DNA from 2 places in the uncultured Phyllobacterium sp. genome. Region 2 is predicted to be linked to the other one. Evidence: riboswitches for the same ligand, from Rfam matches in the RefSeq annotation. Region 2 holds a riboswitch; the other holds the start of a gene.
The links. A riboswitch is a leader RNA that binds a small molecule or an ion and turns the genes downstream of it on or off. The one in region 2 is predicted to bind thiamine pyrophosphate.
Positions count from the first base shown of each region.

Region 1: linked by a shared signal. The riboswitch ahead of thiB (thiamine ABC transporter substrate binding subunit) and the one ahead of thiC (phosphomethylpyrimidine synthase ThiC) in region 2 are both predicted to bind thiamine pyrophosphate.

Region 1 covers NZ_CABSQF010000016.1:81,306-90,084, forward strand. The annotation lists gene RDL77_RS12040 (M48 family metalloprotease) at 1-870, opposite strand, end outside; gene thiQ (thiamine ABC transporter ATP-binding protein) at 1,113-1,865, opposite strand; gene thiP (thiamine/thiamine pyrophosphate ABC transporter permease) at 1,858-3,492, opposite strand; gene thiB (thiamine ABC transporter substrate binding subunit) at 3,497-4,516, opposite strand; TPP riboswitch at 4,561-4,677, opposite strand; gene RDL77_RS12060 (hypothetical protein) at 4,835-5,032, shown strand; gene RDL77_RS12065 (thiamine diphosphokinase) at 5,087-5,713, shown strand; gene RDL77_RS12070 (hypothetical protein) at 5,817-6,107, shown strand; gene RDL77_RS12075 (YMGG-like glycine zipper-containing protein) at 6,252-6,623, shown strand; gene RDL77_RS12080 (ABC-F family ATP-binding cassette domain-containing protein) at 6,780-8,597, shown strand; gene RDL77_RS12085 (cell division protein ZapA) at 8,628-8,779, opposite strand, start outside.
Region 2 covers NZ_CABSQF010000009.1:90,091-98,869, reverse strand. The annotation lists gene RDL77_RS07940 (sulfate ABC transporter substrate-binding protein) at 1-556, opposite strand, end outside; gene RDL77_RS07935 (hypothetical protein) at 553-858, opposite strand; gene RDL77_RS07930 (hypothetical protein) at 831-1,022, opposite strand; gene RDL77_RS07925 (Rrf2 family transcriptional regulator) at 1,328-1,777, shown strand; gene RDL77_RS07920 (bifunctional 2-polyprenyl-6-hydroxyphenol methylase/3-demethylubiquinol 3-O-methyltransferase UbiG) at 1,794-2,393, shown strand; gene RDL77_RS07915 (thiazole synthase) at 2,394-3,167, opposite strand; gene thiS (sulfur carrier protein ThiS) at 3,171-3,368, opposite strand; gene thiO (glycine oxidase ThiO) at 3,371-4,324, opposite strand; gene thiC (phosphomethylpyrimidine synthase ThiC) at 4,324-6,156, opposite strand; TPP riboswitch at 6,254-6,370, opposite strand; gene RDL77_RS07895 (NADPH-dependent FMN reductase) at 6,460-7,029, opposite strand; gene rpsU (30S ribosomal protein S21) at 7,238-7,513, opposite strand; gene RDL77_RS07885 (RidA family protein) at 7,763-8,107, opposite strand; gene RDL77_RS07880 (FkbM family methyltransferase) at 8,547-8,779, shown strand, end outside.

The DNA of each region.
Region 1 (8,779 bases), on a different contig from region 2:
CAGCGGGTGCACGAAGGTTCGGCCGCGGACATAGCCTTCTTCTGGCGTGTCGCCATAGAGCAGCCCGTCGATCCCTTGCAGGAAGGAATCGCGATCCGTCGTGCCGACACCGGGCGCACCGATCTTGCGGGCATGACCGCGCGCCAGCTCGATGCGCTGCGGTGCGGAGGGGTGGCTGGCAAGGAAGTCGAGGCTGGCATCGGTGGCGCCGGAGACGTTGCGGAAGTCCGCATAGGCGGCCATCGACTGCAGGAAGCGCGCAGCCGCAAAGGGATCATACCCGGCTTCGCCGATCATCTTGATGCCGATGGCATCCGCCTGCAATTCCTGATTGCGCGAGAACTGCGCCATGCGCAGCTTGCCGCGAATGAGCGCCTCGCGGCCCGCCTGGTCGTCCTGCAGCACTTCCGACACAACGCGGCCGGCGATGACGGCTTCCGCTTCGCGCTGCTGGCGTTCGATGCCGTGATTGGCGATCACATGGCCCATTTCATGGGCAATGACGGCGGCAAGTTCCGCGCTGTCATTGGCCAGCGCAAGCAGGCCGCGGGTGACGTAGAGATAGCCACCCGGCAGTGCAAAGGCGTTGATGTTGGGCGAATTGAGGATGGTGATGCGATAGGTATGGGTCGGATTGTCCGATACGGTGGTCAGATTCCCGACGACCTTGGCAACCATGCGTTCGAGCTTCGCGTCCTTGTACTCGCCGCCATAGGTGGCCAGGATGCGGGGATGCTGTTCGGCGCTCAGTTTGGCCAGCCGGTCATTCTTCGAGACATTGTCGACGATGACAGGGCTTGATGACGGGCCGAGCGCATCTTCCTTGGTGACGTTGAGCACCTGGCAGCCCGACAGGAAGGCGAGCAGCAGCGTCGTCGAAACCACGGTCGTGCTTCGTACTGCCGGATGGAACCGTCGATTGCCGATGGGGAGAATGTGCGAGCCCAGAATCATGTCCTCATGTCGTGCGGCGCCAGTGCAAACGCTAAAGCCAAGTTCTCACTCGTCTTTTGCCTGCGGAATCGGTGTGCTTACTTTCTAGCTAGCCCGTTGAGCAGGCTGGGGCAAGAATTACATTGATTTCTTATGAGACCCATTGAGTACAAAATATGTCAAAGTGATAACTCTTGCGAGCCGAGATATTTTCGCAACAGGGAGGGGCCTTTGGCCGAGAGCAATTCGCCCGCGGGCCCCGATGCTGCCACATGGCCATTTTCGAGAAAGAACAGCGTTGATGGTAAACGCAAAGCATCGTCTGGATGGTGGGTGACCATCACCACAGTCATTCCAGTATCTTTTTGCAGTTGTCCGACCAGATCAAGCATTTCATGGCGCAATGCTGGACCAAGTGAAGCAAAGGCTTCATCGAGCAACAGTACAGGCCGGTTGCGCACCAGCGCCCGGGCGATGGCAACGCGCTGGCGTTCCCCGCCCGACAGTGCCGCCGGTTTGCGCGTCTCCTTGCCCGCAAGCCCGACCTTGGCGATGGCGTCGTGGACCGCCTGCCGATCCGCCGCGTCGAGGCGCAGGCCCGGCCTGCGGCCAAGGCCGACATTGGCGGCAACGTCGAGATGGGCAAAAAGATTGTTGTCCTGAAACACCATGGAAACCGGGCGCCGGGATGGTTCGACATGCGTGACATCGGCATCGCCGATCAGCACGCGGCCGGAGAGCGGTGCCTCGAAACCGGCAATCAGATTGAGAACCGTGGATTTGCCCGCGCCGCTCGGCCCGATGATGGCGGCAATGGACGACGCTGCGATGGCAAGGTCGAAACGCATGGCCATGTCGCCGTAATCGAAGCGAACGGCATCAAGCCGGATCGCGGCGCCGCCGGTTGTGATTTTTTCCGTTTGTTCAGCCATCTCTTGCATTGTCCTGTCGGGCGAGGCTGGCCGCACCGCGGTCGGCTGCGAACATCAAGAGCAGGCACAGGACCCCAAGGATCAGCGCCAGTCCCGCTGCATCCTGTGTGCGATAACTTCCCATGCGCTGCAAGAGCAGGAAAGGCAGGGTCTGGATGGAATCATTGCCGAACAGCGCGATGGTTCCAAGATCGCCCAGCGACAGGGCCATGGCGAAGGCGAAGGCAACACCCATGGGCAGGCGCAAAGCCGGCCAGTCGATCAGGCGCAGCCGGTCCCAGCCGGTGATGCCGAGTTGGAGGCAAAGCCGGTTGTGGCGGCTTGCGGCCGTATCCCAGGCCGGGCGCAGGATGCGGAAGGCGAAGGGCACGGCCATGGCGGCATTGACGCCGATGACCATGACGGGTGCAAGGCTGAACGGGTTGATGGCATGGCGCGAGAGGATGAACCAGCCGGCCCCGATGACGATGGGCGGCACCACCATGATCAGGCTCGCCCCCAGATCCAGTGACCGTTCGAACAGACCCGGCGAAACCGTTCGCCGCCGGCTCTGCTGATACTCCCGGGCGATGACAAGCGACAGCGACAGCGCGAGGGAGAGCAGGGCTGCAGCCGCGCCAAGCACGATGCTTGTGGCAATGGCGCGCCAGACGATGGATTCGCTCATCAGGCGCGCCAGGTCGGCGCCAAGCCCGGAGACAACGGTTCCGCCCATGGGCAGGCCGACAAAGAGCAGTCCGAGGAGAATGATCGCTGTATTGACGCATTGCGCTGCACGGCCCGGCCGCTCGAAGCGCCGCGTGGTCGTCTGGAGACTGAAGCCTTCCTCCGCCGGTTTGCCCGTCAGGCCGAGCAGCAGCAGCACGGCGATGGTCAGGCCCAGTTGCAGCAGTGTGAGCGAGACGGCGCGGGCAATATCGAAATCGAAATGCAGGGACTGGTAGATCGCCACTTCCAGCGTGGTGGCGCGCGGTCCGCCGCCCAGGGTCAGCACGATCGTGAACGAGGTGATGCAGAGCATGAAGATCAGCCCGGCAATACCGGACAGATTGCGGCGGATGACCGGCCATTCAATCAGGCGGAAGCGTGCCCAGCCGCCCATGCCGAGCTGCGCGGCGAGTTTCCAGTAATCCGACGGAATGGAATCAAGGCTTGCAAGTACCAGCCGGGTCGCCAGCGGCAGGTTGAAAAAGACGTGGGCGAGAAGGATGCCGGGAAGCCCGTAAATATTGGGTATGGTGTCCATGCCAAGGCTGCTGAAAGCAAAGGCAAGCAGGCCGTTGCGGCCATAGATGCTGGTGATGCCCAGCACCGCAACAAGTGCGGGTAAGGCCAAGGGCAGGGCAAACAGACGCAGAATCAGCGCGCGGCCGGGAAAGGCGGGATGTTCATGCAAGGCACGCGCGAGCGGAATGGCAAAGGCAACCGCAAGCAGCATGGACAGGAGCGCCTGCATCAGCGTGAACCGGGCCACCCGCCACAGATAGCTGTCGAATGCGGCAAAACCTTCCGTGCCGCCGCGCAGCGCTTCGGATGCGAGACTGAGAAGTGCGCCACCCGCAAGTGCCGCCAGAAAGGCGAGGGCGCATGCCCCCACCCAAGGTCTGAAACTGCGGATGGCAATCACAATGCTACAGGCTCATGGCCGCGAGCCATTCATCGATCCAGGCTTTACGGTTCTTGGCGACTTCCTCGGACGGGAAGATCAAAGTTTTGACCGGCTGTACAAGCGTTTCAAAGGCCGGATTCAGCGCGTCGGTGGTTTTCGCAGCCGGATACATCCAGTTGTTTTCAGGGATCGCATCCTGAAACGCCGGGCTGGTCATGAAGGCAAGAAACTGCGCCGATAGCGGGTTTTTCGCCCCGTTGACGGTCTGGGCAGCGACTTCGACCTGCAGGTAATGGCCTTCGCTGAACGAAATGGCCTTGTAGCGGTCCACGCGCTCGGCGATCAGGTGATAGGCAGGCGATGTGGTGTAGGACAGCACCAGCGGTGCTTCGCCCTTGGTGAAGAGACCATAGGCTTCCGACCAGCCGGGCGTGACGGTCAACACCCGGTCTTTCAGCTTCGCCCAGGCTTCTCCCGCCTTGTCGCCATAGACCGACTTGACCCAGAGCAGCAGGCCGAGACCGGGCGTCGAGGTGCGGGGGTCTTCGATGACGATCTTCTGCTTCGGGTCGCCTTCGACCAGTTCCTTAAGGCTTTCCGGCGGGGTCTTCAGCTTCTCGGAATCATAGATGACGGCGAAATAGCCGTAATCGTAGGGAACGAAGGTATCATCGGTGTAGCCGCCGGGGATGCTCACGGCTGTCGTGTCGATGCCATGGGGGGCAAACAGGCCGGTTTGCCTGGCCTCATAGGTCAGGTTGGTGTCGAGGCCGAGCACCACATCCGCCTTGGTTGACTCGCCTTCCAGCTTGACCCGGTTGAGCAAGGCAACGCCATCGGCAACCGCCACGAATTCGACAGTGCAGGCACATTGCTTTTCGAAGGCTTGTTTGACCTTCGGGCCGGGGCCCCATTCGGCGGTGAAGCTTTCATAGGTGTAGACGGTGAGTTTGCCTTCGGCATGCGCGGTGCCAAGGGGAATGACGGCGAACAGAGCAGTCACAATGGCCGCTGTTTTTACAATAGTCTCGAATGGCCGCATCGGCGCCTCCTATCAGCAGTGTTCAAAAGGATTGGTGCGCCGGCAAATCTGCCGCGTCTAATCCCTCCGCCGGTACAAACCGGATCAGGTTCCGCGGGTTGGCAGGGTCTCCCCGTGCGCCTCTCAGCCGGTCCATGCGACCGGCACCCCGTTAGAGCGTGACAAGGATAGAGGTTCGGCCGGAGCCGTGCAAGCGGTCGATGCTTATGAAATCTTTATGTTTTGCCGGTTCTGCCAAATCGAAAGCTGATACTGGCGCGCCTATTGTCCCTAGCGAAAACATCCCGTGCGGTTGTTTTCCGATGGAAAGGGTCAATCATGTTTCGTGGTCACGGTTTTTATCATTCCCATGTCAGGGTGCAGCAGAACCCGGCTTCCCAAAACGCACGCCGCAAGGCGATCCTCCTGCGTCCGCGCCGGCAGAAATTCATCCCGGAGCTTTATCCGAGCCTGTTTCTGGCCATCGGCGTGGCGATTGCCGGCATGGCCGCGATTGCGCTGGGGCGCTTCGTTTAACCGAGAAACACGGATGCCCTGTGCGACCGGCTTGTGCCATGCTATGGCCGGTGCATGAGCAAATTCGTCCTTCTTCTTGGTGGAACCGTTCACGTCACCGACCGTCTCCGGCATCTCATTGCCGGGGCGCGCGTTCTTGCCGCCGATGGTGGCATTGCCCATGCGCAGGCGCTTGGCGTTGAACCTGAGTTGTGGCTGGGTGATTTCGATTCGACATCGCCTGAACTTGCCGAACGCTATGCGCATGTGCCGCGTTCGGTTTTTCCAACCGCCAAGGACATGACCGACGGCGAACTGGCACTCAACGAGGCCTTCCGGCTGGGCGCCACCGAAGTGATCCTGTGCGGCGCCTTTGGCGGTGAACGCACCGACCACACCCTGCTGCACCTGACCATGGCGACCCGTTATGCTGCCGAGGGGCGGAAGATCATACTGTCCAGCGGAAGCGAGGAAGCGCATCCCCTGGTTGCAGGAGAATATGCGTTCGATTTTGCCGATGGAACGGTATTCAGCATTGTGGCCTTTACGTCCCTGCGCGGATTATTTATCCATGGTGCGCGATGGCCGCTGGAAAATATGGAACTTTCTTTCGGTTCATCGCTTACAGTGTCGAATGCCGTGTGTGGAAATCTCCACGTATCGCTTCGTTCAGGCAATGCAGTCCTGATTGCTGCGCCGTAAAATTGCGAAACGCTTGTAAAACAACGCGGAAAGTGCAATTCTTGCGGCACAGCATTGGGGACGCAAGCTGGTTATTTTAGTTTTGAAACGGGAGAGGTCTTCCATGTTGAAAAGTTTGTCGACAGTAGCAGTTGCCGCACTTCTGGCATTTTCGGTAGCCGGTTGCACAACAAGTGAGCAGCGCACGGCGGGTTATGGCGTTGGCGGTGCAGCACTTGGTGCTTTGGCTGGTGGTGCAATCGGTGGTGGCCGTGGCGCACTGGCTGGTGCTGCCATCGGTGGTGTTGGTGGTGTGGCTGTTGGTGCCGCAACGGCCAACAATGATGGCCGCCGTTACTGCACATATGAAAACCGTTACGGCGAGCGCTATCGCGCGCCTTGCCGCGGTTACTAATCCTTCCCCATCAGGGAAAGCGGAACAGGCCGGGAAACCGGCCTGTTTTTGTTTGACGCCGCCGGGGTGCATGGGCTGATCTTTGTTCTGCCGCATTAAGCCCGCACGATATGGCCGCTATATTCATGTTGAGAGGATTGACTAATGAGTTTTCGTTTGACCGCCATTGCGGTTTCCGCGCTTCTGGCCATGTCATTGGCCGGTTGTGAAACGAGCGAACAGAACCAGCGGGCCGGGACGGGCGCGTTGATCGGCGGCGGTGTCGGCGCACTCGCCGGACAGGCACTCGGGCACAATACCAAAAGCACCGTGATCGGTGCGGCCGGCGGCGCGCTTCTCGGTGCTGCTGTCGGTACGGCAACGACGCCAAGCGGTGGCGGCAACGGCAATCAGAATCTTTGCCGTTATCAGCGGCCCGATGGCAGCATCTACAATGCCCCCTGCGAAGGCAATGGCGGCCGCGGCGCTGCCTATGGCGGATACAACAACAACGGTTACAACAACGGCGGCTACTGAGCGGCGCGTTGCTGAACGGATCCAGACAGGCCGGTTTTCCGGCCTGTTCTGTTTTATGCCATAAAGATATTTGACAGCGGCGCCAATCTCGCCGACAAGCGCCCGTCGGCACTGATGTCCGGCAATTGCGCTCCTTTTCCAGAACTGAAAAACGCCATGGCTCCACCCCTTCTTCGTCTTGACCGGATTGCACTGACGTTTGGCGGCACACCGCTCCTCAGCGATGCGGCGATTTCCGTCAGCGAGGGCGATCGCATTGCCCTTGTCGGCCGTAACGGGTCCGGCAAGTCGACGCTGCTCAAGATCGCGGCGGGCTTCATCACGCCGACCGACGGTGAGGTGTTCCGCCATCCCGGCGTCACCGTCCGCTATCTCGCCCAGGCGCCCGATATGGAAGGTTTTGCCAATGTCCGCGACTATGTCGAGGCGGGTCTGGGACCGGCGGACGATCTCTACCGCGTCAGCTACATTCTTGAACATCTCGGCCTGACCGGCGAGGAAAAGCCGGACAATCTGTCGGGCGGCGAGGCGCGGCGTGCGGCGCTGGCCAAGGTTCTCGCCCCCCAGCCCGATATCCTGCTTCTCGACGAGCCGACCAACCATCTCGACCTGACGACGATCGAATGGCTGGAAGGTGAATTGCGGCAGATCCGCTCCAGCATCGTGGTCATCTCCCATGACCGGCGGTTTCTGGAAAACATCAGCCGCTCGACGGTCTGGCTTGACCGCGGCGTTACGAAACGGCTCGACCAGGGCTTTGGCGCCTTCGAGGAATGGCGCGACAAGGTGCTGGAGGAGGAAGAGCGCGATCTGCACAAGCTCGGCCGCCAGATCGTGCGCGAGGAACATTGGTTACGCTACGGCGTTACGGCACGGCGCAAACGCAACATGCGGCGTCTCGGCGAACTCCAGTCTATGCGCGGGGAATTCCGCAATCATCGCCGTGCGCAGGGAACCGCCGTCCTGAAGGCCAGCGATGCCAGGGAATCCGGCAAGCTGGTGATCGAGGCCGAGCATCTGGTCAAGGCCTATGGCGAACGCGTGCTGGTCAAGGATTTCTCCACGCGCATCCAGCGCGGCAACTGCGTCGGCTTTGTCGGTCCGAACGGTGTCGGCAAGACCACGCTTCTCTCCATGCTGACGGGCCTGCTCGCACCGGACAGCGGTTTCGTGCGCCTTGGCACCAATCTTGAAATCGCCGTGCTGGACCAGAAGCGCGACAGTCTCAACCTTGACCAGACCCTGTCCGATTACCTGACCGACGGGCGCGGCGAGAATGTCATCGTCAACGGCGAACAGCGCCATGTGGCGTCCTACATGAAGGACTTCCTGTTCCAGCCGGAGCAGTTGCGCACGCCGATCCGCGAACTGTCGGGCGGCGAGCGGGCGCGGCTCATGCTGGCGCGCGTCCTGGCCCGCCCGGCCAATCTGCTGGTGCTCGACGAGCCGACCAACGATCTCGACATGGAAACGCTCGACCTTTTGCAGGAGCTGGTGTCCGGCTTTGCCGGAACGGTGCTGCTGGTCAGCCATGACCGCGATTTTCTCGACCGTACCGTAACATCGGTGATTGCGCCGGAAGGCGACGGGCGCTGGCTTGAATATGCCGGCGGCTATACGGACATGCTGGCGCAGCGCAAGGAAGTGCTGGCGACGCGCAAGGAGCTGAAGACGGCCAGGTCACCGGCTGCAACCGAAGCCGCCGGAGAGAAAGCCGCAGTGCAGCGCGAGGAAAAGCGCAAACTGTCGTACAAGCAGAAATTCGCGCTGGAAAACCTGCCGGGCAAGATGGAAGCGCTGCACGCCGACATCCACAAGCTCGAAGCAAAACTTGCCGATCCGAACCTCTTTGCCAAAAACCCGCAGGTCTTCAACAAGACCGTCGAGGAGATCGGCAAGAAGCGCCACGATCTCGAGCGCTTTGAGGAAGAGTGGCTGGAGCTGGAAATGCTGCGCGAGGAAATCGAGGGCTAGAGCCTCACTTGTTCGGCCAATGCGGCAGGATCAGGTTGCCTTGGGCGCGATCTTGGCAGCAAGGTTTTCGATCCGCGTGGTGACTTCGGAAAGAACGCCGGTGATGGCCGTGTCGTTCTTGTCCGCCCTCTGCAAGGCTTCATCGCGGCTCTTGCGCAGGGCGTCCGCCTCGTTTTCAAGCC
Region 2 (8,779 bases):
AGAGTTTCTTGACGAAATCCTGCGCCTTGGCCTGATCCTTGTTGTTGGCCTCAAGCGCATAGGCATAGGCGGCCAGATAGGTGTAGCGCGCATTGCCGGAGGTTTTCGGATTCGGGAAGATCACCTTCACATCGTCGCGGACGAGATCATCCCAGTTCTTGATGTGCTTCGGATTGCCGGCGCGCACCAGAAAGGCCGGCAGGGAATAATAGGGCGAGGAATTGTTCGGCAGGCGCGACTGCCAGTCGGCGGGAATGAAATTGCCCTTGTCATGCAGCACCTGCACATCGGTGACCTGATTGAACGTCACGACATCGGCTTCAAGCCCTTCCAGGATCGAGCGGGCCTGTTTTGACGACCCCGCATGCGACTGGCTGACGGTGATGTCCTTGCCGGCCTCTTTCTTGTAGGCCGCCGTAAAGGCCTTGTTGACCTGCTCGTAGAGCTCGCGCGAAACATCGTAGGACACGTTGAGGATTCCGGTCGGCTCCGCGGCTTTCACCGGTCCGAGGCCGAGCGCCAGAGCAACCGTGGCGTAGACGAACAGTTTTTTCATTGCATTCTCCCAAGCAGCCAGCACGGATCGTGCTGTCGAAATGAACCCAGCCCCATCCAACCCAGCGATGTCATAGGAGAACGGATATTTTTTCTGAGAATGCCGCCAAAACTCCGGGAGCGGAAGAATTGGAATTCCAACAATACCTTGCTTCTTAAAACTTTATTCCAAGAAATGACTAAAATGAAATATTCGCCCGGTCTATCCGGGCCGGTTCCGCAATCCGCTTCCACCCCGCGATGCCGCGAGGCAGCGTCGTGATCGAAAGCGCGGTTTACCAGAAGCCGCGATGCTGCCAGCACCAGAGGAAATCCTCCTCGGTCCAGTTGCGATGACGCTTGGCCGAGGCCTCGTCGCTGTCCCGCTTCTTCGCATCCCGTGTATCGGTATCGAGTGTTTCCGAGGCGAATACCTCACGCCACAGGCGTTCTGCCCGATTAAAGATGCCTGATACTTCACTGTACATTGCGACCTCCAGGGAACAATTGGGTTGCAGAGTGCAGCTGCCTCCAGGAGACAACCGATACCCGATGATGACCGGTTGTAAAAATTTGTCAACAATCACTACCGGTTTAATCGTGTATCGATTTTAACGCTTTCGCAACTTTCCGGGCGCTTAATTCTTAATGAATGATTATTTTTCAGAGCCTTAACAGCCATTTTTAAGACATTCGGCCGCCATGAAAAAACTCCATTTTTTAACACTTTAGCACTAGAAAAAGTGACGCGAGGGACTATGACTGCATCTCACAGGGTGGTCAGGCAACAATCATGATTTCGCAGAAAGCCAAATATGCGCTCCGGGCGCTTGTCGTTCTCGCCAGAGCCGATGCCGAAAAGGCCCTTTTCATTTCGGACATCGCGGAAGAACAGAACATTCCGAAGAAGTTCCTGGAACAGATCCTGCTCGACCTGAAACATCAGGGCATCGTCATGAGCCGCCGCGGCAAGATGGGCGGCTATCTCCTGCTCAAGCAGGCGCAAGACATCACCTTCGGCGAGGTCCTCAGGCTGATCGACGGGCCGATTGCGCCCCTGCCGTGCCTCAGCAAGATTGCCTACCGGCGCTGCGAAGACTGCGACAGCGAGGACAAGTGCGAAATCCGCCATGTCTTCAGCGAAGTCGCCAATGTCACGCGCGGCGTGCTCGATAAGACCACGATTGCCGATTGCCTCGCCTATGGCGATGGCGGCAAGCTGGCAGCCGTGCTCGACAGCTAACCCCTCGGGAAACACCATGACCGCCAACGATCCGGAAACACTGGCCTTTTACGCCGATGAAGCCGTGCGTTACGCCAACCAGTCGCAGGCGCGCGCGTTTGACCATCTCGACGCCTACCTCGCCCTGCTGTCTCCCGGCGCCAGAATCCTTGAGCTTGGCTGCGGCGGCGGTGACGACACGGCCCATATGCTTGCCCATGGCTTTGCCGTGGTGCCGACGGATGGCTCGCCCGAAATCACAGCCGAAGCGCAGAAGCGCCTGGGCATCCCGGTGAATGTCCTGCAGTTTCAGGACATTGCGGATGAGAATACCTATGACGGCGTCTGGGCCAGTGCCTGCCTGCTGCACGTGCCGCGCGCCGGCCTGCCCGCTATCATCAGCCATATCAACCGCGCCCTCAAACCCGGCGGACGGTTCTTTGCCAGTTTCAAGGCCGGTACGGCCGAAGGCCGCGACCGCTTCGGCCGCTACTTCAACTACCCCTCGCCGGAATGGCTGCGCCAGGCCTATGGTGAAGATCGCTGGCACGATATCGATATCGCTGCGCTGATGGGCAGCGGCTATGACCGTGAGCCGACGCAATGGCTGCACGTCATCGCCACCAAGCAGCCCTGATCAGGTAAAGACAGCTTTTCCGATAACCGGCGTTGACGGAACCGCCACATCGCGCGGCTCCAGCATCCCCGCGTGAAACGCCATGTGCCCGGCATCCGCCGCCTTGGCGAAGGCGGCCGCCATGGCGACAGGGTCGGCAGCCTTGGCAACTGCTGTGTTGAGCAGGATCGCATCAAAACCGAGTTCCATCACCGTGGCGGCATGGGACGGCCGGCCGAGACCGGCATCGACGATGAGCGGCACCTCGGGGAAATGCCCGCGCAGGGCACGCAGGGCATGCAGGTTGAGCGGGCCGAGCGCCGAGCCAATCGGAGCACACCACGGCATCAGCACCTCGCACCCCGCCTCGAGCAGGCGCTCCGCCACGACCAGATCGTCTGTCGTATAGGGAAACACCTTGAAGCCGTCCGCAGTCAGGATCCGCGCCGCTTCCACCAGCGCAAACACATCCGGCTGCAGTGTGTCGTGATTGCCGATGACTTCAAGCTTGACCCAGTCGGTGGCAAAAATATCCCGCGCCATCTGGGCGGTCAGCACCGCTTCCTTGACCGTGTGGCAGCCCGCCGTGTTGGGCAGCACATGCACGCCGAGCGACTGGATCAGCGACCAGAACCTGTCGCCGGATTTGCCGCCCGCCATTTCGCGCCGCAGGGAGACCGTGACGATCTTGGTTTCCGATGCCTTCACCGCATCCATCAGGATCGCCGGTGACGGATATTGCGCGGTGCCAAGCAGGAGGCGCGAGGACAGTTCGGTGCCATAAAGGGTCAGCATGGCTCAGCCTCCCTGCCGGGGGGTGAGGATTTCCACCCGGTCGCCTTCATTCAGCGCCACGGAAGCGCGCGCGGTCGCCCGCACCAGCTCGCCGTTGAGCGCGGTCGCCAGCCATTCGCCCTCATACTCAAGTTCGCCGAGCAAATCGGCCAGTGTTTTGGCCGCAACCTCGTGCGGCTCTCCATTGACGATCAGTCTCATGATCAAGCTACCTTCTCCGAGTCAAAAGCCATCGCCGCCGCCTGCATCGCCATGGCAGGCGCCAGCAAAAATCCGTGCCGGTACAATCCGTTGATGCTGATCACCCGGCCATCCCGCTCGACGCGCGGAAAATTGTCCGCATAGGCCGGGCGCACGCCGACACCGGTCTCGATGATCGCTGCCTCGCCAAACGCCGGATGCAGGCTGTAGGCGGCATTGAGCAGTTCCATCATCGACCGGGCGGTGACCGGCCCCGTCGCATCGCTTTCGATCATCGTCGCGCCGACCATGAAGAGGTGATCGGCGCGCGGGACGATGTAGACGGGAAAGCGCGGATGGATCAGCCGGACCGGCCGGGCCAACGCGATGTCGCGGGTTTGCAGGATGAGCATTTCACCGCGCACCCCGCGCAGATCCGGCTTGGCCGTGGAATAACCGGTGCAATCGACAATGCGGTCGAATTTGCCCTCGTCCCGCTCGTTCTCAAAGCGAACGCCGGATGCGGCAAGCTTCGCCGCCAGGGCCGTCAGGGCGCGGCGCGGATCGAGATGCGCTTCGTCCCGGAAAAACAGCCCCCGGCGGAACCGCCCCGCAAGGTCGGGTTCGAGACTGCCCAGTTCCTGTGCGCCCACGCCGGCAAAACCCGAGGTGCGCGAGGCGAAGCGATCCAATTCCCCGGCATCACGCGCTGGCGCCAGCACCAGTGTGCCGTTGCGCACGACGCGCCCCGGCAGGGCTGCCTCCCACCAGGAGGCAGCCTTCAATCCGAGTTCCAGCACCTGTTCATCGGCGCTTTCCCGCTCGCAATAGGGCGCAAGCATGCCGCCCGCATACCAGGAGGCGGTCGATGACGTGTCGCGGCGCGGGTCGAAGACGGTTACGTCCGCGCCCCGCGCCATCAGTTCATGTGCGGCGGTGAGCCCGGCCACGCCAGCGCCTTTGACAAGGATGCGCATCAGAACTCGTCACCCCCGACCGGAATGGGTACAGCTGCTGATTTCAGCGGCATGTAGAGATCACCGCCCTGCCGGAATTTTTCCGCCATGGCTGACATGCCCTCTTTCTGCGCTTCGGCGCGGATATTGTGGGAAATCCGCATCGAACAGAATTTCGGCCCGCACATCGAGCAGAAATGCGCGACCTTGTGCGCCTCCTTCGGCAATGTCTCGTCGTGGAACAGCCGGGCGGTTTCGGGATCGAGCGACAGGTTGAACTGGTCTTCCCAGCGGAACTCGAAACGCGCCCGCGACAGGGCATCGTCCCGCACCTGCGCCGCCGGATGGCCCTTGGCAAGGTCCGCCGCATGGGCGGCGATCTTGTAGGTGATCACCCCGATCTTCACATCGTCGCGGTTGGGCAGGCCCAGATGCTCCTTCGGCGTGACATAGCAAAGCATGGCGGTGCCGAACCAGCCGATCATCGCCGCACCGATCCCCGACGTGATGTGATCATAACCGGGCGCGATATCGGTGGTGAGCGGTCCCAGCGTGTAGAACGGCGCCTCGCCGCAGACGGCAAGCTGCTTGTCCATGTTCGCCTTGATCTTGTGCATCGGCACGTGGCCGGGGCCCTCGATCATCACCTGGCAGCCCTTGGCCCAGGCAATCTGCGTCAGTTCCCCCAGCGTCTCCAGCTCGGCAAACTGCGCCGCATCGTTCGCATCGGCGATGGAACCCGGCCGCAGCCCGTCACCCAGCGAGAAGCTGACATCATAGGCACGGCAGATATCGCAGATTTCCTCGAAATGCTCGTAGAGGAAACTTTCCCGGTGATGATGCAGGCACCATTTGGCCATGATCGAGCCGCCACGCGACACAATGCCGGTGACACGGTCGACGGTCAGCGGGATGTAATGCAACCGAACACCCGCATGGATGGTAAAATAATCGACACCCTGCTCCGCCTGCTCGATCAGCGTGTCGCGATAGACCTCCCATGTCAGGTCCTCGGCGATGCCGCCGACCTTTTCCAGCGCCTGATAGAGCGGCACGGTGCCGATCGGCACGGGGGCGTTGCGGATGATCCATTCGCGGATATTGTGGATGTTGCGGCCGGTCGACAGGTCCATCACCGTGTCGCCGCCCCAGCGGATGGCCCACACCATCTTCTCCACCTCTTCCGCCATGGAGGAGGTCACTGCGGAGTTGCCGATATTGGCGTTGATCTTGACCAGGAAGTTGCGGCCGATGATCATCGGCTCGAGTTCGGGATGGTTGACATTGGCCGGAATGATCGCCCTGCCCCGGGCAATCTCCTCGCGGACGAATTCCGGTGTGACATAATCCGGCACCGACGCGCCGAAGGAATTGCCGTCGCGCTCCAGCTGCGCCCGCGCCGCGTCGCGGCCAAGGTTTTCGCGGATCGCCACATATTCCATCTCAGGCGTGATGATCCCCGCCCGGGCATAGGCGAGCTGCGTTACGGCTTTATCGCCCTTCGCCCGCAATGGCCGGTTGCGCACCGGGAACTCCGGCGTCAGCCGCTCGCCGGTGACGAAGCCATTGTCCTCCAGCTTGACATGGCGGCCGTCATAGGCGGCAAGGTCGGCATGGTCGGCAAGCCAGCTTGCGCGGATGCGCGGCAGGCCCTTGGCGATGTCAATGGCAGCGTTGGCATCCGTATACGGCCCGGACGAGTCGTACACCGTCACCGGCGGCTCGCCCGCTGTCGGATGCACCGATATCTGGCGCAACGGCACGCGGATATCCGGATGGATATGGCCGGGTTTGTATATTTTGATCGAGGCCGGCAGCGGTCCTGCCGAAACGGTTGGGGTAATTGCGGTCATCATCAGGCTCCTAAGCAATCAAGCGTGGAAACCCAGTTCTGTGCCGGAAGGATGAAAAGAGATTGCGAATCCGGATACGGATGTGCCGAGGCTGACTCGCATGACTTTCGCACCGTCCCTACGCCAGTATGAACTGGATCAGGTTCAACGGGTCACTGCGCTGCAAAAGCCAGCAGAATCTCAGCCCCTTGTCGGGACCCCCCTGGTGAATGTCTTGAATTGAACGCCCGATCCGCCATTTGTCAAGCGAATCGGTAAAATCGTGTGTGCGGCGCCCCGTCGATTCCGGGCGCCTTGACCGGATCAGGACGCGCGCAGCGGCTTCAACGCATTGCTCCACTTGAGCAATTCGCCAATCATGGTGTTGGCGCTGGCGGTCACCAGTTCATTGGCCTGGAAGACGCCTTCATCGTTGATGAACTGCTGGTACGCCGGAACGGGAACGCCTTCGGGAATGGGAACCATCCGCAGGCCTGCGATGAGACCCTTGACCGATTCGACCGAGCGCAGGCCGCCCGACACGCCGCCATAGCTGACGAAACCGACCGGCTTGTAGTTCCATTCCTGCCACAGATAGATGATCGCATTGGTCAGGGACGGCGGAGCGAAATAGTCATATTCCGGCGTCACGAACACGATCGCATCGCCCGCTTCGATCAGCGCGCTCCACTTTTTCGTGTGCGCGTGCTCATACTTCCGGGCACGCGGGTGGTTGGGTTCGTCGAAAACCGGCAGGTTGAGATCGGCCAGATCAATCAGAACCGGCTCGAACTGGCCGTCCTGGCTGGCAAAATCATGGAACCACTTAGCAACCGGCTGACCGGCGCGGCCCGGACGGGTGCTGACGTGGACGATGTTGAGCTTGGGTGCCATTGAAAGGTCTCCATAAGGCTTGAATATCATGGAGCATGCATAGGCGCGGCGTGATGCAGCGCACAAGAAGGCACTTTTTTGAAACCGGGTAATATCGATGTGAAGACGATAGTTATGGCGGAGTCTTCATAAAACGAAACCCGCTCCAGCATGGCTCGCTGTGCGGGTTCTGTCGCGTTTTGCAAGGACCGGAAACTCCGGTCATTGATTATCGGTTGTTGCTGAAATCGCTGGAAGCGGCACCTGGACGGGCAACGCGTTCTTTCTTCTTCGGACCAGGAAGCAGACCTTCACGCTGTGCCTGCTTGCGCGCTGCCTTGCGGGCGCGGCTGACGGCTTCAGCCTTTTCACGGACACGGCGCTCGGACGGCTTTTCAAAAGCCTGGCGCGCCTTCATTTCGCGAAAGAGACCTTCGCGCTGCATCTTCTTTTTCAGGACCCGGAGGGCCTGTTCAACATTGTTGTCACGGACGAGAACTTGCAATCGTTTTCCTTACCCATGCTTGTCTCGTCTTGCGGGCATAAGCGTCACAATCAGACAAGCGTTTGATGAATTACCACAACGGCAATCCCGAGAAGCGCGGACTTTATTCATTCCCGCGCTAAAAATCCAGTGCACGGGAGCAGTTTTACTGACATCCACTTCATTTCATCCCGGCAAATTCAATATTTCCGCCGGGATGAACCTGTCGCTTTGCCCAATCCGCCGTATGGGACGGATTTCGGCAGGGAATCAGATGGCAGCGGTGATGATGATTTCGACGAGATAGTCCGGGGTCGCCAGCTTGGCTTCGCCGGTGGCGCGCGCAGGCGTGTTGGCCGGATCGACCCAGGCATCCCAAACCGCATTCATTTCGGCAAAGTCCTTCATGTCGGCCATCCAGATGATCGCCTGCAGGATCTTGGACTTGTCGGAACCGGCTTCCTTCAACAGGCGCTCGACCGAAGCCAGGACATCCTTGGTCTGCTCGGTGACGCTCTTGCCCGGTGTGCCTACCTGCCCTGCGAGATAAACCGTGTTGCCATGGATAACGGCCTGGCTCATGCGTGGACCGACTTCAATACGACGAATGCTCATGGAAAGCTCCTCTAGCAGTTTGGGTAGATCGATATGCGTGCAAGAAAAAAGGGCCATTCGGCCCTGTTCAAGGCGTTATAGTTGGGGCCCGCCGGAAAGCAACAGAAATCATCGTTTCCGCCCATGGTTTTCGTTTGCCCCGCCCCCTGAAGCGAGCGGCCGCAAGGGCTTTATCCTCCGTCGGCTGCGCCGCTGTTAACCATGGGAACGCGGAGACAAGTGATGCTGCGGAAACCGGCTGCTTCTGTCGCGATGTGTCTTGCGGCCTCAAGGCGCCGCTGCATACTCGACCATTCCATGGCGGCGGCGCTTTTGATGGCGGAAGCGTCGGGCGGATCAACCGCGAACCCTAAGAATTTGATTTTATACTTGCACATCGGGGCAATATTAAGGTTATCTATGATAGCATGACACATAATTCGACGGGAGCGATAAGTAATTGATATATCCATTCGTTGAAAACATAAGATATGGCGAACGATCTATACCATTCTGCATCGCCGATGAGATTGGATATCATTGGTATGTTGCAGCAGGAAACAATTATACTGGGTTTCGAGAGCGTTGCCTTTACTTTATCAAACCGGGCTCGCATGTTGTAGATTGCGGCTCCCATCATGGATTGATGACCGTGCTGTTCAGCCAGAAGGCCGGCCCCACCGGCAGGGTGAC